2 regions of the Vibrio astriarenae genome follow, and region 2 is predicted to be linked to the other one. Evidence: predicted binding sites of a transcription regulator. Region 2 holds the regulator's gene; the other holds the start of a gene.

Region 1 (12,372 bases), 1.2 Mb from region 2:
ATCAACGATGCCAATGGGAAGGTCGCGAGCGATCCCTTTGGAAAAGATCGCCCAGATAACTATCGCCAAGACGATCGGTATCCAACTCAAGCAGGCAGTGAGCCACTTATCTTGTTTCAGTATCGCTAGTTGTGACATTGGTTGTTTCATGCCATCGCTCCGCTATAGTTCAACAACCAGACTCATTCCAACGCGCAAATCTTCCGTCTGAGTGACGGGCCTTGCTTCGATTTCGAACGTACGCAGATCAAAGCCCTGCGAGGCATCGGTTGAACGCCAAGTGGCAAAATCACCCATCACTGAGATATGAGCAACGGTGAACTTTTCTGTACGATCGAGCGCGGGTAGATAGGCTTCAAAGATATCACCTTTGTTGAAGTGCTTCAGATAGTCTTCGCGCACATTGAGAATAGCCCAAGCATCTTTGGTGTCGATGATAGTCACAACAGGAAAGCCTTGTGGTGCGAGCTCGCCGGTTTGCAGTAGAACTTGAGAGACTTCCCCTTCAAACCAACTCTCTATTTGCGTGTCTGCAGCGAAAGCCTCGACCTCTGCCACCGCGCCAGCGGCCATACGAGCTTTTTCAGCCGCGGCTACTTTCGTCTCTTCACGAACCCCTTCTTGCGCCATTTGATACATTTGGAACGCGGCACTTTCAGTGTACTTAGCGGCTTGCCATTGAGTGCGGGCTTCATCGCGCTTTTGTTCAGCGACGACACCATCAGAGTACAAGTTGTTCACACGCTGATAGGTTTTTTCCATTAAATCGGCCGCCGCTTTCGCTTTGAGCCATTGATCTTTAGCGGCTTGAATTTGCTGACTGCGAGCACCGATTTCCGCCTCTTGCGCCAGTGCCCCCGCGGCTTTTTCGCCTGCTCTGGCTTGCTCGAGTTTAGCTTCTATTTCGGGGCTATGAAGGGTAAAGATCAATTGACCTTTTGCTATTTGATCGCCTTTACGCACTAGTACTTCATCAATGCGTCCCGGAACTTTTGATGAGATGCTGTATTGCTGTGCTTCTATCATGCCTTGAATACGAACAGGCTGTGGTTGATACGCGAGATAAAAACTGTAGCCAACCCAACCGATCAGCGCGATGGCCACCAAGGCAAGAGGAAGAGATTTAATCGATTTCATGAAAGCTCCTAGTTCGCACTGACGTATGCGCTGGTTTGATATTGGTTGAAGGTGTCCATCTGACTGCTCACGGCGAGTAGGCGATTTAAAGAGACAAGGTATTGATAACGCGCAACTGACTGCTGCGTTTGAATACTGGCGAGATAAAGTTGGGCGTCCACCACATCAAGTGAGCTAGATAGACCCTGCTTAAAGGCTTTTTCGCGCAGACGAAGATTCTCCTGCGCCAGTTCAATACTCGACTCAAGCCCCAGAACTTCATCGATGGCTTGCTGTGCCTCTAGGTAAGTCTTTTGTACCAAAATACTCAAGTCTTCTCTTGCTTGAGACTTAAGCGCCTGTACTCGCTGAACCATAGAGTTTGCGGCTTTGATATTGTCTGAACGACCGGTGGACTCGATAAGCGGAACGCTTACGCCCACACCAACCATCCAATCTGGTTTGAGTTGACTGGCAAGGGTATCCTCTTCATAGAGGCTATAATCACCGTAGAGGTACACTTCAGGGTAGTATTTCCCTTTTTCTGCTTTGATCAGGCTCGTCGCTTGTTTCTCTTTGGCTGCCAACAGATCGAGGCCTGGGTAGGTGGCGAGAGTCTGGTCGATATAGACCTGCATCGGAGGCAGGTTTATATTGATAAACAGTGACTCTGTTGGTTGAACTGAGGTGTCTTGGGCGAGGATTTTGCTCAGTGCGGATTGCGCGATGGTCAGCTGGCTTAGTGCTTTACGCGTTTCTACTTTGGCTTTGTCTAAAGAGGCATCGGCCTGAAGTCGTTCTACGCGTGCAATCTGTCCTTGCTCTTCGAGTTTAATTGCAAATGCTTGGTGTTGTGCCAAACCTTTCTCAACCGCTTGGCGTGTTTCATAGACCTCTTGAGCGAGCACCACTGAGAAATAGTATTTGCTCAAATCTTCATAGCGAGCTTGAACTTCCATATTAAATTGGCTTTTCGCGACTTCTGTTTCACCCTGTGCAGCAGTTTGTGCAGCAGTAATTCGCCCGCCGGTGAAGATAGGCCACACAGCACGGATAGAGGAAGTGAAGATATCTTTTTCGGTGATGCTTGTTTCGATACCACCAAGCAATGAACTTAGGCCGGGCAGAGAGGGTAAAGTCGGTAAGCCGGTCGTCGCATCAGCCAGTTGTTTACCAGTCACTATCACGTCGTTATCTAAACGTGTGTAATTTGCGCCAATAGATACCTGCGGCAGATTCAAATTTCCTTTAGCGGACTCCAAATGTTGATAGGCGTCCACATTCGCCCTTCCAGCTTCCAACGAGTGATTGTTTAACTGGAGTACCTGCCAAGCTTGATCAAATGAGATCGCACCAGAGTAAGTATTAAAGCTCAGCAGCGAAGCACTGCATAGCAAAGCTAAACGTTTAAATCGCACATTCATCCTGAGTACCATTAACTTAACTATCGTTTCAATTATATTTAGAGCATTAACTCTAAATATAACGGAATTGTATGGTGTTGTTAACAATAAACTATAGGATCATTTGTAACTAAATATCTGGCAGGCATAAAAAAACGCGAGCATAGGCTCGCGTTTGATGGGGATTTGTGAGGTGGCTATTTGCGCTTACCGTGGCGCTGGGTATTACCCCTATTGCCGTTCGGTTGGCCAGCTTGGCTGCGACGCTGCTGACCTTTAGAATTCGACTGAGCTTGTCCGCCTTTGCCCTGAGGACCTTTACTCTGGCCTGGGCGATTAGCGCTACCCTTTGCTCCGCTTTTTCCTTTTGGCTTATTGTCAGAACGGCGCTCACCACCATTATTGCCAAAGCCAGGCTGATTCTTAGTGTGCTTGGTAGCAAAACGGTTTGCACCATGACGACCCGAACGGCGGCGTTGGGCAGGCGTTTGCGTATCTAGGTCTTCTGCGGGTACTAGGCAACTTGACTTGTCACCGATAAGGTGTTTTTTACCCATATTGACTAACGCTTCGCGAATCAGTGGCCAGTTGTCAGGATCGTGATAACGCAGTAGCGCTTTATGCAGGCGACGTTGACGTTCACCTTTCGCCACAGGTACGTCTTCACGTTTCTTGTACTTCACTCGCTTGAGCGGGTTGGTTTCTGAATAATACATTGCCGTAGCATTACACATCGGAGATGGGTAGAAGTTCTGCACTTGGTCACACTCAAAATTGTTGTGTTTAAGCCAAAGCGCAAGGTTGAGCATGTCTTCATCTTCAGTACCTGGGTGGGCTGAGATAAAGTACGGGATCAAGTACTGCTTCTTACCCGCTTCTTGGCTGTATTTTTCAAACATCTCTTTGAAGCGATCATAGGTACCCATACCCGGCTTCATCATTAAGTCGAGTGGGCCTTTTTCGGTATGCTCTGGTGCGATCTTTAGATAACCACCAACGTGGTGTGTCACCAACTCTTTGACATACTCTGGCGATTCAATAGCAAGGTCGTAACGAACACCTGAAGCGATCATGACTTTCTTCACGCCTTTCACTTTTCGTGCAGCGCGGTAGAGGTCGATAGTGTGTTTGTGATCGGTATTGAGCTTGTTACAGATACCTGGGAACACACATGATGGACGGCGGCAGTTTGCTTCTGCTTTAGGGTCACTACAGCCCAAGCGATACATGTTTGCGGTAGGGCCACCAAGATCCGAGATAGTCCCAGTGAAGCCCGGAACCTTATCACGAATGTCTTCAAGCTCATTAAGGATCGATTCTTGAGAGCGGTTCTGGATGATTCGACCTTCATGCTCGGTAATTGAGCAGAATGAGCAACCACCGAAACAGCCGCGCATGATGTTCACTGATGTCTTGATCATGTCATACGCAGGGATTTTTGCATTGCCATACATTGGGTGTGGCACACGGGCGAACGGCAGACCAAAGACATAGTCCATCTCTTCAGTTGAGAGAGGGATAGGTGGTTGGTTTACCCAAAGTTCACGGTTACCGTGGCGCTGAATGAGAGCACGACCGGAGTACGGGTTGGTCTCTAAGTGCATGATGCGTGCAGCATGTGCATACAGAATGCGATCGTTATTGAGCTTCTCGAAAGGTGGCAAACGTACTGCCGTCGTTTCAGCGTCATGGCGAGAAGGGCGGATCGTGATTGGCTTGGCAGCCTCTTCTTTTTCAATTTCTGGCTTAGTTTCGCACTGAGTTTCCACAGCGTATGGGTTTTGCGGTACAAACGCCTCTTTGCGTGGTTTCTCGATGCGTGAGGAGTCGATGATATTAAACTGCTCTGGCTCTTGCGCCAGATTCACCGCCGTACCACGAATATTGGTCAATTGTGCAATGTCTTCACCATCCCCAAGACGATGCGCCACTTCGATCAGGGCACGCTCTGCGTTACCGAAAAGAAGAATATCAGCTTTTGCATCGAACAGCACTGAGCGACGAACTTTGTCAGACCAGTAGTCATAATGCGCGAGACGACGAAGACTCGCTTCAATACCACCAAGAACAATCGGAGCTTCTTTGTAGGCTTCACGACAGCGCTGTGAATAAACCAAGGTGGCGCGGTCAGGGCGTTTACCCCCTTCGTTATTTGGGGTATAAGCATCGTCATGACGCAGTTTGCGATCCGCGGTGTAGCGGTTGATCATCGAATCCATGTTACCCGCAGTAATACCAAAGAACAGATTTGGTTTACCGAGCTTCATGAAGTCAGTTTTATCGCTCCATTTCGGTTGGGCTATAATACCCACACGAAAGCCCTGTGCTTCCAGTAGACGACCAATGATGGCCATACCAAAGCTAGGATGGTCAACGTAAGCATCACCTGTGACGATGATAATGTCACAGCTATCCCAGCCGAGTGCGTCCATCTCTTTTCTGCTGGTTGGCAAGAATGGCGCAGTACCAAAGCATTCTGCCCAGTACTTTTTGTGTTCGTGAATTGGTGTGATGTTACTTAACATAGTTGACTCTCATTTTCAGGAGCGCGAATTATATACTTCTGCTCGGTAAGTTGCACCCTGCGTTTCGTGTGGTTTTTTTCGGCGTTCAGTCGTGGTTAAAACCCTTTGAGCAAATTGCTCCCATCTCTTGTTTTGGTTACACTCTCGCTTCATCAATTTGACCTGTTAAGTGACTAACAAAGCCATGATTGCAACCTTATTAATGACCTTTCCGCCGATGCTGCTGGGTGCTCAACTGATCCTTACTCTTATTTTAGTCAAAGGTGAGATTTGTCCTGGACAACGTGGACGTATTCATCGAGTTTTGCCCGTTTTAGCGATTTTGTGGCTAGCGGTATGCTCTCTGCGAGTGGAAGCCTTTATGGTGGTGTTCGCGATTTTCTATTTCTACACCCAAGTACAAACCAAGAAGACCCGTGAGCAAGGCCCGTTGTGGCTACTTTATCTCGGCGGTGGCTTGGCGGCGACCTTTACCTTGATGCTCGCATTCCAAGCACCTCAATCTGCGATCACCCTGGGTATGATCACTTGGCTTGTTTTACTTGGTGGCGCTCTTGCACATGTGCTGTTGGTGACTGCCCGTACACGATTGCAAGCATTTCATCGTTTGCTGCCTTTCTGTGGTGTCGTTTCCGCAATGGTGTTTGCGCTCAGTGTGTTGTGGCTAAGCTATTCTCTGGACCTCGACGCTCACCCACATCTACTAATGCCTATTCTAAGTTCAGTGGTGATGTTGATTGTCGGTATCGTTGCTTGGTGCTGGCACTTGATCCGACAAACTGACCCGAACAAGTTTGTTATTCTGTTTGCTTTAATTCTCTTGTTGGGCGCAAGCCAAGTGTTTTTATCCCTAAACTCGTTAGTGACTGCGGCTTAGGTTGGAGTGAGATAACGAACACAGAAACGACAATATTTGATTCATCGCGCTGCGGTCTATATGAATACCATCTATGCTTACATCAATGGTGTGAATACAAGGAGTGTCGTATGGACCTATCCAATGTGAGAAATTTCGATAGCGTGATTTTACTGGGTATTGTTAACGAAAAACTACGTCTAGAGTGCGACAGCTTTGAGGAGTTTGCTTCAACGTATGAAGTGGATGTTGAAGGTGTTGTGGGTAAGCTTGATGTGCTTGGCTACCAATACGATCCTTTGACGAACCAATTCAAATCTTACCCACGTTAGATTGCTATATTTGACGATAGTTGACCTTAGTTGAGAGTGAACAAATGGGCTAACTAAGCCATCTTGATACCATCAAGGTGGCTTTTACATTGTTGGCGCGCAGTTGAAAAAAACGCTTGAAGATAGCGTTTGTCTTTATCCGATGCCCGAGTCGCGGCAAACAGCCTTCGCCATAAGCCTTCTCCAAGTGGCTTACTTGTAATTAAACCTTGTCTTGAAAACTCACTGATCGCCCAATTTGGTAGCGCTGCCACCCCTAGTCCAGCTGAGACCATCTGTACCAGCATCAGTGTATTGTCTGCTTGTTTCCATTTAGCGGGCTCGATGCCTGCGGGACTAAGAAAGTGTTTTACCACATCGAGTCTTTGCTTTTGCACCGGGTAGCTGATCATCGTCTCATTGATTAAATGATCGGGTTGGATCACATCGACATCGGCGAGTGGGTGATTCGTCGCGGTAATTAAGCGCATTTCAAAGTCGAACATCGGTTCATAATGCACTTCTGAGCGAGGATTTACATCAGAGGTGACAACGAGATCCAATTCACCATTAATCAGAGCAGGAAGTGGCTCGAAGCCAAACCCGGATGAAAAATCCAAAGTCACACTCGGCCAGGTGACTTGATACTCTTTGAGTGCGGGCATCAGCCACTGGAAGCATGAGTGGCACTCGATCGCCATATGCAAACGACCATTCACATCTTCTTTTAGGCTGGCTAGGTCATTTTCTGCCTTGGCAATTCTTGGCAGCACCTCGTCTGCAAGTTTTAGCAAAATGTCACCTTCAGAAGTAAATCTAACCGGCTTGGTCTTGCGCAAAAACAGCTGACTGCCTAGGCGAGCTTCAAGATCTTTAATTTGATGGGAGAGAGCAGACTGAGTCAGATGTAGTGACGTTGCGGTCGCGGTTAATGACCCCGTATCTCGTAGCGTAGCCAGTGTTTTGAGGTGTTTTAAATCGAGCATTTGGGCTGTCCTTTTGCCTAAGTATTGTCCGTTGTCCTATCCAAGACTCTGTTTTCACCTTAGAAACTTTCATTAGCAATGTAAATAGAATTAATGAAAGAATTTCATAAATGAAATTCTTTCATGTTGAAGCTGAATGAAGGTCGCTTGGCTACAAGGAAAGTCTAATTAATACTTTAGCCATCTGGACGCCTAAAAAGGTTGGGCGCGATAATCTAAAGGAATGGACTTATGACTACGACGCATATTCTTGGTTTCCCTCGTGTTGGTGACAAACGTCAACTCAAGTTTGCATTGGAAAAATATTGGCGTGGTGAGATATCACAACAGGCGCTAAAAGATACCGGCTCAACCATTCGGGCGGTTAACTGGCAAACTCAAGCTGATGCCAATTTAAGCTATGTGACCTCAGGTGATTTTGCTTGGTATGACCATGTACTGACGACAAGCCTCTTGCTCGGTAATGTTCCTGAACGTCATCAGAGTGAACGCATCACATTAGATACTCTGTTTCGTGTCGGGCGTGGACGATCTCAAAGTGATTGCGGTTGTGGCGCAGCTGCATCAGACATGACCAAATGGTTTAACACCAACTATCACTACTTGGTCCCAGAATTTAAAGCGGATACACAGTTCTCTATTCAATGGAGTCAGCTATTTGAGGAGACCAAGCAGGCGATGGAAGCAGGGCATTCTGTCAAGCCAGTACTATTGGGGCCGCTGAGTTATTTATATCTCGGTAAAGAGGTCGAAACAGGTTTCGATCGACTATCACTACTGCCAAGGTTAATCACCGCTTATCAGCAGATCTTCACGAAGTTGGAAAACCTTGGTGTTGAGTGGATTCAAGTTGATGAACCTATCTTGGCTTTAGAGCTGGATAAAGAGTGGCGTAGTGCATTTAAGCTCGCCTATCAGATGCTTGGTTCAAAAACCAAAGTATTGCTAACGACGTATTTTGATTCCATCAACCATCACCTTGACGAAATTACGCAGCTAGAAGTGGATGGCTTGCATGTTGATGTTAGCCAAAACCAAAACTGCCTTGATGAGATCATCGAAAAGCTTCCTACAGACTGGGTGTTATCCGTCGGTGCGATTAATGGTCGAAATGTTTGGCGTGCCGACCTTGCTCAATGGCTGGACATTCTAACCCCAGTTCAACAGCAGCTAGGGGAGCGTTTGTGGGTGGCAAGCTCATGCTCTTTACTTCATAGCCCAGTTGACCTTGAGCTGGAAACTCAGCTTTCCGCCGAGACCAAAAGTTGGTTTGCGTTTGCTAAGCAAAAAGTGGATGAAGTGAGCCTATTGGGCCAAGCGCTTGCCGGAAGCACGACGGCGATTGCTGCATGTCGTGAGTATAGCGAACCTTTGCGAGCACGAGCGCAATCAAACTTAATCCACAAAACGCATATTCAGCAAAAAGTAAAAGCTTTGGTGTCAGGGTCATCCGAACGTGCTGCTCCGTTTGCAGAGCGTATTGCCGCTCAAGCTGAATACCTCAAATTACCGTTACTGCCGACCACGACGATAGGCTCATTCCCGCAAACCGCCGATATTCGTTTACAGCGTAGTGCTTATCGTCAGGGCAAGTTAGGAGAAACAGAATACAACCAAGCATTAAAGGGACATATTGAAGATGCGATACGTCGCCAAGAGGCGATAGATTTAGATGTTCTAGTGCATGGTGAGGCTGAGCGTAATGACATGGTAGAGTATTTCGCAGAGCTACTGTCTGGCTTTGAAACCACTCAGTTTGGTTGGGTACAAAGCTATGGTTCTCGCTGTGTGAAGCCAGCGATCGTTGTCGCTGATATTGAGCGAGAGCGAGCAATGACGGTAGAGTGGACGCGATTTGCCCAATCATTAACTTCCAAGCATATGAAGGGAATGCTGACCGGGCCTGTGACGATTCTTTGCTGGACGTTCCCACGTGAAGATATTTCTCGACAGCAGATTGCACAGCAGTTAGCACTGGCTCTAAAAGAGGAGGTTTCTGACCTGCAGCAAGCAGGCATCAATATTATTCAAATCGATGAGCCTGCCATTCGTGAAGGGCTGCCGCTTAAGAAGAGTGAACAAGCAGAGTATCTTGATTGGGCTGTGAATGCGTTTAAGTTGTCTGCTTCAAGTGCACTGCCTCAAACACAGATCCATACCCACATGTGTTATAGCGAATTCAACGAAATTATTGAGTCGGTGGCGGCTTTAGACGCTGATGTCATCACTATTGAAACCAGTCGCTCAAACATGGAGCTCCTCAACGCCTTTGAAGAGTTCGCTTATCCGAATGAAATCGGCCCGGGTGTTTACGATATTCATTCGCCAAACGTTCCGAGCACGGAGTGGATTAAAAACCTAATCAAGAAAGCGGCAGAGCAGATACCGATTGAGCGTTTGTGGGTTAATCCAGATTGTGGTCTAAAAACGCGGGGTTGGGAGGAGACAGAAAAGTCACTGACCAATATGGTCACTGCCACCAAAGAACTTCGTAAAGAGTACACAAAGTAGCATTTAATTTTGTTCGTAAATAGTAAGTAAGGGTGGCTGAGAGGTTGCCCTTGTTTACTATAGAGCACGGTCACAAACTAAGTATAAAGTGGTAGTTAGTTCAAATATTGGCCTGATGAATTTTGTGTCATTCCAATGTTTTACACCATACTCAGTTTTCAACGGAGGCTGACCTTTTCGGAGGGAGGGTAAGATGAAATCAAAATGGTATGGGTATATCGGTATCTTGATCACAGCGCTATTCGTGTTGCAAATTTGGCTAAATAATGACGATGTAGAGTTGTTTACTTCGCCTGAAACACAACAGTCCATGCCATTATGGGAGGGCACTCAACCTGATTTGATCTCCCTTCGGCCACCTCTACCAAACGAGGATACAATAACAATAGAGTCTCCTTCAGATGTGGTTATAGATGTGAGAATGAACACCTTTACCACTGAGCTACTAAAGTCAAAGCAGTCACAACTGCATCGTAAGCAAACGATAGCCGCCGAAACCATGATGATGAACAACTATCACTATTTTTTGCAAGAGTTGTATTCTGATGAGGCAATAAGAGGCTATTACGTGAATTTGGTTCCTAATTACGTATTGAACGCACTTTTGAGTCTTAGAATAACGCTGATAGCGGAAGGGGCGGAGAGATATCGTTATATCATGCCCCACACCGCTGCGTTTCAAATGCTATCTGACCGGCTAGTTGAGCACTATCAGAATCGTTATTCTGATACAGAAGTGGTTGATTCAGGCGAGTTGTTGCTTCAAGCCAAACGGGAGCTAACGGATGCTTACGGTGAGGACTTTAGCAGTGTGATACATTGGTTTGGAATCGATAAGTTACCAGAATACAGCGATCTATTGATTTTGACCCCAGTTGAGTTGGGCCAACCTCACGATGATACACCAGTAACCCACCAACTCGTCAGTGAGCTGTTTCCAGAGTTTAAGATTGAGCTTGAGCGGTTAAAGTCTGTTCAAAGCTATCCGCTCGATATGGGCTCGGTTGATTGATATGTACGCTGGATAAAAAACGGCGCTCTTGTCGAGCGCCGTTGTAGGTTCTAGAACTAGCGATAAGTCTAAGCACTAAGGACGCGTAAGATGCGATCGGCGTGCTCGGCCACTTCGATACCTTCGTCGGTTAAGTAACCACCATCTGGTTGAGTACACAGCTTTTTGTCATACAGACGAGCAACGGCTTGCTGCATCTCTTGTGAGGCTTCTGAGTGAACTTTAATGCCTGTTGCAGAACTGCTCAGATCAAATTGAAGAAGTAGGTTGAGTTCGGCCAAGTATTCTGGAGTGTATTTCATGGGTTCTATCCTTTAGCTCTTTTTGTTCAAGCTATGCCTGAATAAGCCATTGAGCAACCGTGCGTTTGCAAAAGTGTTAGATAGGTAGCGAATGCAAAATAAAGCGCCGACTCTAGTAGCATTTGAGACAAAAAAGGCTTCCGAATTGGAAGCCTTCTGTTCTAGGTGGTTTGGTTAAGCTTGAGCAATTTCTGCTGCTGTCTCGCGCTGTTTCGCGGAAGCCAGCATTTTCTTGATAACCCAAGATGAACCGAAAGCGATACCGACCATCACCACTGCAAGTACTGTGAGTAGTTGGAAGTAATCACCGTAGACGTTCTGCACGATCTCTTGCGTGATCTCTTGGCCTTTTTCAAGTGCGATAGAGGTTGAGAATACCGCACCAACAATACCACTCAAAGCTATCGCAACAGAGAACAAACTAACAGAGAAGTTCTCAATGTGCTTAGGAGCAACCGAAAGAATAAAGGCGACAACCATAGAGCCCACGACGACTTCAGCGAACGCTTGGAAGAAGTGGATCGCAAGGAAGACTTCAGGACGAATGACTACGTCTGCGCCAACGGTGCTCACGGCCATGGTTAAAATACCAAACGCAATTGCCGTTAGGATGAATGCGAAACCGACTTTTGTTGCCGTAGAGAAGTTAATATTGCGTTTCTCAAGGTTTGAGAAAAATAGCGCAATAATCGGGCCTGCGACCATACACCATAGTGGGTTCATCGCCATTGCAGCCTCCGGTGCAACGGGAATGAAACCGAACAGGTCACCGCGCATCGTATTGATCGCGACCATGTTCATTGAGGTCATCATTTGACCGTAGTACACGAAGAAACAAGTCGTTAGGAACGTCATGATCAAGATCGTGCCCATTTTAAGCTTTTGCGCATAGTCAACTTTGACCATTAGGCTAACGAAGTACAAGATAGCGGCCGCGCCAATCGCGTACACGATGTTTTGACCAACATCCATGTTTGAGAACATGAAGAATACTAAGCCAATCATAGCTGCAGAAAGCACAGAGAAAGCGATCCAGTTTTTCGCACTCACAGGCTGTTGGTCGATTTCTGCAGCGACAGAGCGTAGGCCTTTTGCCGAGATAACCAGAGTAATCAGTGCAGCACCTGCCATAACACCTGAAAGCATGAAGCTGCCATTGAAACCAAGCACGAGAACGAGCATTGGGAATAGGTATTGACCCAAGAACGCGCCGATGTTGTTAACCGAATAGTTAACCGGATAGCCATTTTCAAAGTCTTCTTGGGTTTTGAAAGTTCGCTTGTACAGGCTCGGGTAAGACGGTGACATTAGGCCACGAGAGTAACTTGCTAGTGCGATACCACACAGTGC
Region 2 (12,372 bases):
CGACCGGTGTTTACGCGATCTGGTACCCTGTGGTAAACCGTCATGATATTGACGACATGCTTGAGGGGCTCGAAAGCCTTGGGATCAAAAAGATCTTGCAGATCGAGCTCGGTGTCGCACCGGATACTAACGAACGTGGCATGACCGCATCGGGCATGATTGTCATCAACCCGCCGTGGAAGCTGGAAAGTCAGATGAAAGAGATTTTGCCATTTTTGCAGCAAGCAATTGCGCCAGCAACCGGCCACCATAAGGTTGAGTGGGTCGTTCCTGAATAGCCTTCCATGTAAAACCTCATCATCAGGCACCCACGTGTGCCTGATATCATCCCCATCATCGTCTATTCTCACCATCATACGTCTTTAAGTGATGAGTCACTGATGCGAATTAATCGTTATTAGTCATAATCAATCTCGCTTTTTCCCATTAGATTAACTTGCTAGACTCATCGTACTATTAAGGCTATCGATTCCTGACAGTTACTATTGATCTGAGCAAAAACACCCCAATGTATCTGTAATAGGCAATCCAAAAAATCAATAAGCTCCTGGAGAAAGTAATGGCTACACATTTTGACTATATCTGTATTGGCGGCGGTAGTGGCGGTATCGCATCAGCTAACCGTGCGGCAATGTACGGCGCAAAAGTGGCACTGATTGAAGCACAAGACCTTGGCGGTACGTGTGTAAACGTAGGCTGTGTGCCAAAGAAAGTCATGTGGCACGGTGCACAAGTTGCTGAAGCAATGAACCTATACGCTCCAGATTATGGCTTTGATGTCGATGTCAAAGGCTTCAACTGGGGCAAACTGGTTGAAAGTCGCCAGGCTTACATTGGCCGTATCCACCAGTCTTACGATCGCGTTCTTGGCAACAACAAAGTCAACGTCATCAAAGGCTTTGCTAAGTTTGTTGATGAGAACACCGTTGAAGTGAATGGTGAGCAATACACGGCTGATCATATTCTTATCGCCGTGGGTGGCCGCCCTACAATTCCAAACATTCCAGGTGCTGAGTACGGCATCGACTCAAATGGTTTCTTTGACCTAGCAGAGCAACCAAAACGTGTTGCTGTCATTGGCGCTGGGTACATTGCGGTTGAAATTGCAGGCGTACTGCACGCTCTAGGTACCGAAACACACCTATTCTGTCGCAAAGAGACCCCGATTCGCAGCTTCGACCCGATGATCATTGAGACACTGGTTGAAGTGATGGAAGCGGAAGGACCAACGCTGCACAACAACTCGGTACCAAAAGAGATCGTGAAAGAAGACGATGGCAGCCTGACGCTACACCTAGAAAATGGTAACAGCCAAAACGTTGACCACGTTATCTGGGCTATCGGCCGTCATCCAGCAACCGATGCAATCAATCTTGAGTCAACCGGCGTTGCAACCAATGAGCGCGGCTACATCAAAGTAGATGAGTACCAAGAGACCAACGTCAAAGGCATCTACTGTGTCGGTGATATCATGGAAGGCGGTATTGAGTTGACTCCTGTGGCGGTAAAAGCAGGTCGCCAGCTATCTGAACGTTTGTTTAACAACAAACCAGAAGCAAAAATGGACTACGACCTTGTCCCAACCGTGGTATTTAGCCACCCACCTATTGGCACGATCGGTCTAACGACTCAAGAAGCTGAAGAGCAGTACGGTAAAGATAGCGTGAAGGTTTACACTTCAGGCTTTACGGCGATGTACACAGCCGTCACCAAGCACCGTCAGCCATGCAAGATGAAACTGGTTTGTGCGGGTGAAGACGAAAAAGTGGTTGGTCTTCACGGTATCGGCTTCACCGTTGATGAGATGATTCAAGGCTTCGCTGTCGCAATGAAGATGGGTGCAACTAAAGCAGACTTTGACTCAGTTGTTGCCATTCACCCGACCGGCAGCGAGGAGTTCGTGACGATGAGATAGGGCTTTCGCCACTATGCCATCAAGCGAGTTCTGACTAATAAAACCACCGCGTAAATCGTTACTCGGTGGTTTTTTCAATTTGGGTAAATGCTGGGTAATCAGCTCATTTGGAGACATGAAACATCCTGTCACCGTATTGGCATTTGCGTTTCATGACAACTTGGATACTATTTTCGACCAATAAAACGGTTTGTCACTTTAACTCTGGATTACTATGAGTCAAAACAACAGCAAGAAATCGAACCCATTGTTCGAGGTTATCTTTAACGTTCTTATCCCTTCCTTCATTTTGATGAAGTTCAGTGGAGATGAACACCTTGGTGCCGTCATGGCTTTAGTCATTGGCTTAGCTTTCCCAGTTGTCTACGGTGGCTATGAGCTCATCCGCAACAAGAAGTTTAACTTCATCGCAGCTTTAGGTTTTATCAGTGTGTTACTCACTGGTGGCATCGGTCTACTCGAACTAGATACTCGCTGGCTAGCCTTTAAAGAAGCCCTGATCCCTGGATTAATCGGTACTGCAATTTATGTCTCTACCTTCACTCGCTACCCAGTGGTAAAAAAGGTGTTGTTCAATGACACCGTGTTGAACCTTGCCCTGATTAAAGAGCGATTGCAGCAGTCTGGCAACGAAGAAGCCTTTGAAAAGTGCCTAACCCGCTCCAATTACCTGTTCGCGACCACCTTCTTCTTTTCGTCGGCAATGAACTACTTCTTAACCACATGGATTGTCACGAGCCCCGCGGGTACTGCGGCATTCAATGAAGAGGTGGGTAAGTTAGCTCTGTATAGCTACCCTGCTATCGCTATTCCAAGCATGATCATGATGATGGCAATTTTCTACTATGTTTGGAAAAAGATCAGCAGCATGACATCGCTCAGTGCCGAAGAAGTCTTCCATACCAGTTAATCTATGACTTCTCGACATGAGATACTAAAAAGGTCATCAACAAACGTTGATGACCTTTTTCTATTTAGACTCTAGATAAGCAGATTACTTAAGTGCGCGAACCAACTCCGCGATGCCATCCCAATCCCCTTGATCCATCATTTGAGTCGGTACCATCCAGGTACCTCCGCACGCAACCACAGACCCTAGAGATAAGTATTCATCCACATTAGAAGGACTTACCCCTCCCGTTGGCATGAAACGCACAGGGTAAACAGCAGATAGAGCCTTAAGCATTGGCACACCACCTGATGGCTCAGCAGGGAAGAACTTCAGTGTTTTGAGCCCCATTTCCATTGCCTGCTCAACAAGGCTCGGGTTATTTACACCAGGGACAATAGCAATATTGCGTTGTTGGCAGTACTTAACCGTCGTTGGATTCAAACCAGGACTCACTATGAAATCCACACCAACCTCAATCGCCGTATCAACTTGCTGTGAGTTCAAAACAGTGCCTGCACCAATCAGAAGCTCTGGATATGCCTCACGCATAAGACGAATCGATTCTGCTGCTGCGTCTGTGCGGAACGTCACCTCTGCGCAAGGCAGACCGTTTTCAACCAGTACTTTGGCCAGCGGCACAGCGTGAGCAACGTCGTTAATCGCAATCACAGGAACGATTTTAATCTCTTGTAAGCGCTGTTCTAGAGTTTTCATATATAACCTTTAAAGAATGAAGCTAAGAATTGCTACGATCAGGAACGCGATAGTACCCAATAGAGTTTCCATCACAGTCCAAGTTTTTAGTGTCGTTTTCTCGTCCATCTCAAGCAAGCGAGAAACCAACCAGAAACCCGAGTCATTGAAGTGGGAAAGCACAGTTGCACCACCAGCAATCGCAATAACAATGAAACATAGGTCTAGTTCAGATAAACCTGTCGAAGCCGTTACGACTGGAGCAATCAATGCAGCCGTCGTCGTCAGAGCCACGGTTGCTGAGCCTTGTGCAACACGCAGACACGTAGAGATAACGAACGCAGCAACCACGATTGGCATACCTGTGTCTGTCAAAACACCTGCGAGTGCATCACCGATACCACTTGCACGTAGTACGCCGCCAAACATACCACCCGCCCCCGTTACTAGGATCACACCACAGATTGGCGCTAGTGAGTCACCACACAGTTTTTCAAGCTTTGCCATGCCGTAGTCTTTAGCAAATACCGCCAGACATACAATCAAAGTAATCAAAAGAGCAACCGGGGTTTTACCTAGCATACGTAGGAATTCTACCGTTGGTGTCGAACCATCAATCACACCAGCAACCGCAAGTGTATTCAGGCCCGTATCCAAACAGATAAGAAGAACGGGCAGAACTAGAATGGTCATGACCGTACCAAACTTAGGTAGGTTGCTCTCATCTACGATGGTGTCACTGTTAAAGAAGGCTTTTGACAATGGAATATCAAATTTCTTACCGGCGTACAGGCCAAACAGGTAAGCACCTAGATACCAAGTAGGGATAGCAACTAAGATACCCACAACCAGTAGCAGACCAATATTCGCGCCAAGGAACTCCGCCGCGGCTACTGGACCTGGGTGAGGAGGAACGAACGCATGCATTACCGCAAATGCACCCGCAGACGGTAATGCGTATTTGATTGGTGAGCCACCAAAGCGCGCTGCAACGCTAAAGATGATAGGCATCATAACGACAAGGCCAGCATCAAAGAAGATTGGGAAGCCAAATAGCAGTGAAGCAATACCCAGCGCAAGCGGCGCTCGGTCTTCACCAAATCGGCCAATCAACGTATCCGCTAGCACTTTCGCGCCACCCGTTACTTCAAGAATCTTACCGATCATGGCACCAAGACCAACCAGAAGAGCGACAGAGGCTAGTGTGCCACCAAAGCCTCCCATCATCGTAGGTACAACTTGGTCAGAAGAGACGCCCGTCGCGATTGCCGTGCCTAAACTTACAATAGTAAGAGAGGCAAACGCGTGGACTTTTAGTTTAATAATCAATAACAAAAGAGCAGCAATTGCCAATGCTGCGATTGTTAGTAGGTAGGTTGGGTCAGAGGCTTGGGCTAGCTGCTCCATGTTTTCACCTTTTGAATGATTGTTTGTGATGTAGTTCACTTTTATTTCAGTTACGGGTAACATGTTACCCATAACATGAATAAGATAAACCCATATTTTTAAGTGAATGCCAAAAGTGGGATCACGCGCAAAATTTGTTATGAGGAATAATTATGGCTGGTAGTAGTGTCATTGTGATGGGTGTTTGTGCCTGTGGTAAAAGCACCATTGGTGAACACCTGGCAAAGAAGCTAGGTCGCAAGTTTATTGATGGTGATGACCTTCACCCACGAGCGAACATTCAAAAAATGTCATCAGGCGAACCACTGAATGACGATGATCGCAGTCCATGGCTTGAACGCATTCGCGACGCTGCTTACAGCCTAGAAAACAAGAATGAGCATGGCATCATCGTCTGTTCTGCATTGAAAAAGAAATACCGTGACCAAATCCGTGAAGGCAACGAGAATGTGACTTTTGTCTTCCTCGATGGCGACATGGACCTCATCATGGAGCGTATGCGTATGCGCAGAGGCCACTTCATGAAAGAGAACATGGTAAAAAGCCAATTTGAAGCGCTCGAGCGTCCCGATGGCGAACCGCAAACACTCGTGATCAGCATCGATGGCACAATCGAAGATGTCGTTGAACGCGCGGCACAAGAATTGACTGCATCTCAAGAGGTTGCGTAATGACTCATTCCGTAATCTTAGACGTTACTCATCGCCTACTAGAGCGCAGTAAAAACTCACGCGCAGCATTTCTGGCTCGTACTCAAGAGCAATTGGATCATGGCAAGACTCGCGCTGCTTTGACTTGTGGCAACCTAGCTCATGCTGTCGCGGCATCTTGCTCTACCGAAAAAAAGCAAATCCTTGATTTTACAAGAACCAATGTCGCTCTTGTCACCTCATACAACGATATGCTTAGCGCGCATCAGCCTTATCAGACTTATCCAAACCAAATCAAGCAGGCTCTATCAGAGCTCGGCCACACTGCGCAAGTCGCAGGCGGTGTCCCTGCCATGTGTGATGGCGTGACTCAAGGCCAAGCCGGTATGGATATGTCTCTGTTTTCTCGTGACTTGATTGCTCAATCAACGGCACTGTCCCTAAGCCACAATGTCTTTGATGCAACCTTGCTTCTGGGTATTTGTGACAAAATTGCTCCAGGACAATTGATGGGGGCACTTTCTTACGCTCATCTGCCTACCGCTTTTGTACCCGCGGGCCTCATGGCAACGGGCATCAGTAACGAAGAAAAGGTCGATGTACGTCAAAAGTATGCCGCTGGTGAGGTAGGTAAAGATGCTCTACTCGACATGGAGTGCCGCGCTTATCATGCCCCGGGCACATGTACATTCTATGGCACTGCCAATACCAATCAATTGGTGTTTGAAGCCATGGGTTTGATGCTTCCTGGTTCGGCATTTGTTCACCCCCACTCAGAGCTCCGTGAGGCGCTTACCGATTATGCGGCAGTAAAGATCGCTTCAATGAGCGCTGGCTCGCCGACTTTCCGCCCATTATCTGAAGTTGTCACAGAGAAAAGCCTAGTCAACGGTATCGTCGCTCTGCTTGCTTCCGGTGGTAGTACTAACCACACCATCCACATGATTGCAGTGGCAAGAGCTGCGGGTCTGTTGCTGACATGGCAAGACATTAGCGATCTATCTGAAGTCGTACCATTACTCGCTCGCGTTTATCCAAATGGCCCGGCAGACATGAATGCCTTCCAACAAGCTGGAGGGGTTCCTGCACTATTGAGTCGCCTTGATGAGTCGCAGCTTCTGCACCGAGATGTCAAACCTGTGTTTGGTGATTTTGAAAGTCAGATGACAATACCAAGCTTAAATAACGGTGAGCTTCGCTGGTCCTCATGTGCTCAAAGCGATGACCCAAGTGTCATTGCAAGCTCAGGAGAGTCTTTCCAAGCTACGGGCGGGACTCGCGTTCTGGATGGTAACCTAGGTAAAGCCGTCGTGAAGGTATCTGCGGTCAAAGAAGAGCAGCGCATCATCGAAGCACCGGCTGTTGTCTTCCAATGCCAACATGAAGTGGAAGCCGCTTACCAGCGCGGTGAACTCAACAAAGACTGTATCGTTGTCGTTACTCACAATGGTCCTGCCGCGAATGGGATGCCAGAACTGCACAAGCTGATGCCGATCTTGGGCAATATCCAAAAAGCAGGTTTTAGTGTCGCTCTGGTTACTGATGGTCGCCTATCTGGCGCGTCAGGCAAAATCCCATCGGCGATTCACGTATCGCCAGAAGCTCTGCGTGGCGGCGCGATTGGTCTGGTTCGCGATGGTGATATTCTGAGTTTGAACTGTCAGACTGGCGAGCTGAACAATCTAGCCGACACGACTGGACGCGAGCCTCTGTCCATCGACACGGAAGCGGTTCAACAAACTTGGGGACGTAACTTATTTAGCGTCTTACGCCAAAGTGTTTCAAGCGCAGAAGACGGCGCGAGCTTTATCGTTTAGGCTCGTTTCAGATACCAAAAAAGGAGCCACTTTGGCTCCTTTTTAATTGATTCAGCTAGAAGAGCTAAATACTCTCGCCTTTAGTGATGTGATAGCCCATATCTACTCTATCACTCTCGATCTCTTCACCTTTGAGGCGTGCAATCAGTAGCTCCGCACTCTTTACCCCAATCTCAAACCTTGGTGTATCGACACTCGTCAAACGCGGCGTCACCATAGTGCCAATATCTAACGCATTGTAGCCGACGACAGACAACTGCTCGGGCACTTTAATCCCACGTCTTTGCGCACTCATCAACACACCGATCGCGATATCATCATTGGTACAAAATACCGCATCCAGCTCTGGCTTATCAGCGAGCGCTCTATCTAAAAGATCATCCGCCATCGAGAAGCTAGAGTGCTCTTCAGTGAGGACGTGAAACGGGGTTATACCCGCCTCAGTCACCGCTCTATCATAGCCTTCCATACGCAAACGAGTTCGCGTGTCGAGACGTGCGCCAAAGTAGGCTATGGTGCGCTTGCCTGCCGCCATTATCTGCTTCGTAACCTGGTAAGAGGCCTCGCGATGATCAAGCCCAACCGCCATGTCGATCGGTTGTTCCGGTAGCTCCATCGTTTCGACAACCGGAACATCTGCCGCTTTGATCATTTGCAGTGTGCGGTTGGTGTGATGGCTTTCCGTTAAAATTAAGCCATCAACTTGGTAAGCGAGCAGAGAGGCTATTTTACTCTCTTCTTCAAGCTCATCGTAGCTAAAGTGGGCGATCAAGGTTTCATAGCCGTTGGCTTTAGTGACGGTTTCAATGCCCTGCACAAACGAAGCAAAAATTTGGTTGGAAAGAGAGGGTAAGAGTATACCTATGGCACGACTCGATGACTTGGAGAGCATCGCTGGCGCGCGATTCTCTATGTATCCTATCTCTTCGATAACTGCTGCTATTTTTTCTCGCGTTTTTTCTGCTACAGAATTGGGATCACGCATATAGCGAGATACTGTCATCTTGGTGATACCCACTTGATCAGCGATATCCTGTAGCGTAGTACGTCTTTTTTTACTGTTTTGAGCCATATGTTCCTTGGGCTTTGATTCGTTGTTCACTCTAAACGAAAGCTCGATCGCAACGAACGATCCCTACTCACCAAGCGACTTGATCTTACTCTTCATCAAACGTTTCAAACTCGATGCCCATCTCTGTCATTAACGCTTTCGCTTCTGCAGGAATTTCGTCAGGACGGTCTTTTCTCAAGTCTTCATCTGTTGGGAGAGGCTGCCCCGTGTAAGCATGTAGAAAAGCTTCACACAGCAGCTCACTGTTGGTCGCATGACGCAGATTGTTAATTTGGCGGCGAGTACGCTCATCGGTTAGTACTTTCAATACCTTAAGTGGGATTGATACCGTGATTTTCTTTACTTGTTCACTCTTTTTACCGTGTTCAGCATATGGGCTAATGTATTCGCCATTCCAGTCTGCCATGAGACACCTTTCAGTCATGTTTAATCTAAATGGATAAGGGGGAGATTTTAGCCGGATTTAAGGCTAAGAGCAAAGACATATAGACGTCTAGAAGTGTTGACGTCTCACATTATGAAAAGTAAAGTGTTGGATAACGGATTAAACAACGTTTATAGCAGATAAAGATAAACGTTTTGTGAAGCACTATCACTCTTTGGGAAGGACACTCTTATGAGCGCACGCAAGCCTGCGACAATTGCCGTTCGCACCGGCATCGAATCAGACACTCAATACCATGCGGTTGTTCCACCCATCTACCTCTCTACCAACTATGGCTTTCCAGCCTTTGGTGAAGTACCAAACTATGACTATACCCGTTCTGGTAACCCAAATCGAGGTTTGCTAGAGCAGGCTCTTTTTGAGTTAGAATCAGGAAAAGGGGCCGTCGTTACCAACTGTGGCACCTCCGCACTCAATCTTTGGGTTTCCGCATTTTTAGGTCCAGATGATCTTATTGTTGCTCCGCATGATTGTTATGGCGGTACTTATCGCCTGTTCAATACACGCGCGCGAAAAGGCGATTTTAAGGTCCAGTTTGTTGACCAAACAGATGAACAAGCCCTCAATGCCGCGCTAGCGAAAAAACCAAAACTGATTCTATTGGAGACACCATCGAACCCATTGGTTCGCGTGGTAGATATCAACGCGATTTGTACCAAAGCGAAAGAAGTGGGTGCACTAGTAGCGGTAGACAATACCTTTTTGACACCTGTGTACCAAAAGCCCTTAGAGCTCGGCGCAGACTTTGTGATTCATTCAACCACTAAGTACATTAATGGCCACTCCGATGTGATTGGCGGCGTGGTGATCACGAAAACAGAAGAACATGCCGAAGAGCTTGCTTGGTGGGGTAACTGTATTGGAGCAACTGGAACGCCGTTTGACAGCTACATGACGCTGCGCGGCATTCGTACACTCGGCGCTCGCATGCGTGTGCATGAAGAGAGCTCACAACAGATATTGAACTTCTTGGTTGAAGAGCCTCTAGTCAGTAAAGTTTACCACCCTAGCCTGCTAAGCCATCCAGGTCATGAGATAGCCAAAAAACAGCAATCGGGCTTTGGGTCTATGCTGAGTTTTGAGTTTGCTGGATCATTTGAACAACTCAAATTCTTTGTTGGCAAGCTCGAGCTGTTCTCGCTTGCTGAATCACTTGGTGGCGTTGAGAGCTTAATCTGTCACCCTGCATCCATGACCCATCGCGCGATGGGAGAGGAAGCACTCGCAGAAGCGGGGGTGACTCAGCACCTTTTGCGTCTTTCTGTCGGGTTAGAAGATAGTCAAGACCTTATCGAAGACCTTCAGCAAGCTTTCGCTCAAGCCAAGGAGGCATTTTAAGATGACTCACCCACGTCAACTGCACAAATTTGGGGGCAGCAGCTTAGCGAACCCTGAGTGCTACCGCCGAGTAGTGAACATTCTCAAAGACTACTCCAACAGCAACGACCTGATTGTTGTTTCTGCTGCAGGTAAAACCACCAACCGCCTAATCGAGTTCCTTGATAACCTCGAACGTGATGGGCGTCTTGCACATGAAACCTTGCAAGAGCTGCGTCAATTTCAAATTGAATTGGTCGAGAGCCTGATCAACCAACCAGAAACCAAGGCTCGTCTGCTGGATAATCTCATCACGGAATTCAGTGCTTTGGGAGAGATTGCATACCCGGTGAGTGGTCAAACGCGTGCTATGGTACTCGGTCACGGTGAAATGTGGTCAGCAAGGCTGTTAGCGAATCTGCTCAATGAGAAAGGACTTAATGCGATTGAACAGGATTCCAGACAGTTCCTGCGTGCAGAGCTCGGCACACAACCAGAAGTCGATAGAGGCGCTTCCTATCCGCTTCTTAAAGAGCTGCTTGCACAACACAGCCAATACCGAATCGTCTTTACTGGTTTTATGGCACAAAACCAACAAGGTGAAACTGTTTTACTTGGGCGCAATGGCTCTGACTACTCAGCAACCATCATTGGCGCACTCGCGGAAGTCTCGCGTGTGACCATCTGGAGTGATGTTGCTGGTGTGTATAGCGCAGACCCTCGCATCGTCGCTGACGCATGTTTATTGCCTCTGCTGCGCCTAGATGAAGCAAGCGAACTTGCTCGCCTGGCGGCACCGGTATTACACAGCCGCACTCTTCAACCTGTCGCGCAAAGCGCCATGGATTTGCATCTGCGCTGTAGCTACGAGCCAGAAACCGGCTCAACGCGTATCGAACGAGTTTTGGCGTCTGGTCGCGGAGCAAAGATCATCACCTCTCTTGATGACGTGTTACTGATCCAACTTGGTTTCTCCCATCGCCATGACTACTTACGAGCGCAGCAAGAGGTACTGAAAAAGCTTAAGCAAGCTCAGCTAGAGCCGCTTGCCTATGATGCCCAACCAGACCAACACGTACTCAGACTGGCTTACACTCAAGAGATCGCCAATGGCGCACTCGCCTTCTTGCAAGATGCCGCCATTGAAGCAGAGATCAAGCTCAAAGAGGGCTATTCACTGCTCGCAGCCGTCGGCGCAGGCGTTAGCAAGAACCCAAATCACTGCTTTGGTTTCTACCAGCAGCTAAAAAGCTCAGCGATTGAGTTTATTACCGAATCAGAATCTGGACTAAGTTTGGTCGCTGTCACGCGCAAACTCGACGTTGAGCCGCTCGTGAGCCAGCTGCACTCACAACTGTTCCAAGCACAAAAACGCGTTGCCATCGCACTGTGTGGTAAAGGCAACATTGGTTCAAGCTGGCTAAGCCTCTTTGCAACCCAAAAAGAGGAGCTCGAAAAGCGTCACAACATGAATTTTGAGCTGGTGGCGGTCATCGATAGTCAAACTTATTGGTTTAACCCGCAAGGTATCGATCCTACGACCATTGAATCTTGCTTTGATGATGAGTCTGTTTCGCATGACGGTAAAAGTTGGATTGAGCAGCTCGGTGCTCTACAAGACTATGATGATCTCGTCGTGCTCGATGTCACCGCCAGCGCACAGTTAGCTGAACAATATCTGGATATTGCTCAGCAAGGCATGCACCTGATATCGGCAAACAAAGTCGCGGGCTCTGCATCGAGCGAGTATTACCATCAAGTCCAAGACGCCTTCGCGAAGATTAACCGTCACTGGCTATATAACGCCACTGTAGGTGCTGGGTTGCCGATCAATCATACCGTTCGAGACTTGCGTGAAAGTGGGGATGAGATTGTCGCGCTGTCAGGAATTTTCTCAGGCACGCTATCTTGGTTGTTCCAACAATATGACGGCTCCATTCCATTTAGTGAGCTCGTCGATCTTGCATGGCAGCAAGGGCTAACAGAGCCAGACCCTAGAGCCGATCTTGATGGTTCGGACGTCATGCGTAAGCTGGTCATTTTGGCTCGAGAATCAGGTTTGTTCATCGAGCCGGAAAAGGTCAAAGTTGAGTCTCTGGTGCCAGAGGCACTGCGTGAGATGACACTCGACGGTTTCTTCGACAACGGCATCGTTCTCAGTGAA

What was found. The regulator MetJ, encoded in region 2, represses methionine synthesis genes. The targets are predictions, from matches to a motif close to TTAGACNTNTANANGTCTAA.
Region 1: metE (5-methyltetrahydropteroyltriglutamate--homocysteine S-methyltransferase) is a predicted target of MetJ. The motif match lies at 7,374-7,393, and genes of this name have one in related genera.

The regions. Positions count from the first base shown of each region.
Region 1 is NZ_CP047475.1:2,042,916-2,055,287, reverse strand. It holds gene GT360_RS09630 (ABC transporter permease) at 1-150, opposite strand, end outside; gene GT360_RS09625 (HlyD family secretion protein) at 163-1,137, opposite strand; gene GT360_RS09620 (TolC family protein) at 1,146-2,540, opposite strand; gene GT360_RS09615 (YgiQ family radical SAM protein) at 2,717-5,044, opposite strand; gene GT360_RS09610 (hypothetical protein) at 5,229-5,921, shown strand; gene GT360_RS09605 (DUF4250 domain-containing protein) at 6,032-6,232, shown strand; gene metR (HTH-type transcriptional regulator MetR) at 6,286-7,197, opposite strand; gene metE (5-methyltetrahydropteroyltriglutamate--homocysteine S-methyltransferase) at 7,429-9,708, shown strand; gene GT360_RS09590 (hypothetical protein) at 9,902-10,720, shown strand; gene GT360_RS09585 (TIGR02647 family protein) at 10,789-11,022, opposite strand; gene GT360_RS09580 (peptide MFS transporter) at 11,197-12,372, opposite strand, start outside.
Region 2 is NZ_CP047475.1:97,886-110,257, reverse strand. It holds gene GT360_RS00570 (23S rRNA (adenine(2030)-N(6))-methyltransferase RlmJ) at 1-278, shown strand, start outside; gene gorA (glutathione-disulfide reductase) at 560-1,915, shown strand; gene GT360_RS00560 (VC0807 family protein) at 2,130-2,825, shown strand; gene GT360_RS00555 (bifunctional 4-hydroxy-2-oxoglutarate aldolase/2-dehydro-3-deoxy-phosphogluconate aldolase) at 2,910-3,521, opposite strand; gene GT360_RS00550 (GntP family permease) at 3,531-4,907, opposite strand; gene GT360_RS00545 (gluconokinase) at 5,060-5,578, shown strand; gene edd (phosphogluconate dehydratase) at 5,578-7,374, shown strand; gene GT360_RS00535 (substrate-binding domain-containing protein) at 7,439-8,446, opposite strand; gene metJ (met regulon transcriptional regulator MetJ) at 8,532-8,852, opposite strand; gene GT360_RS00525 (O-succinylhomoserine (thiol)-lyase) at 9,063-10,229, shown strand; gene GT360_RS00520 (bifunctional aspartate kinase/homoserine dehydrogenase II) at 10,231-12,372, shown strand, end outside.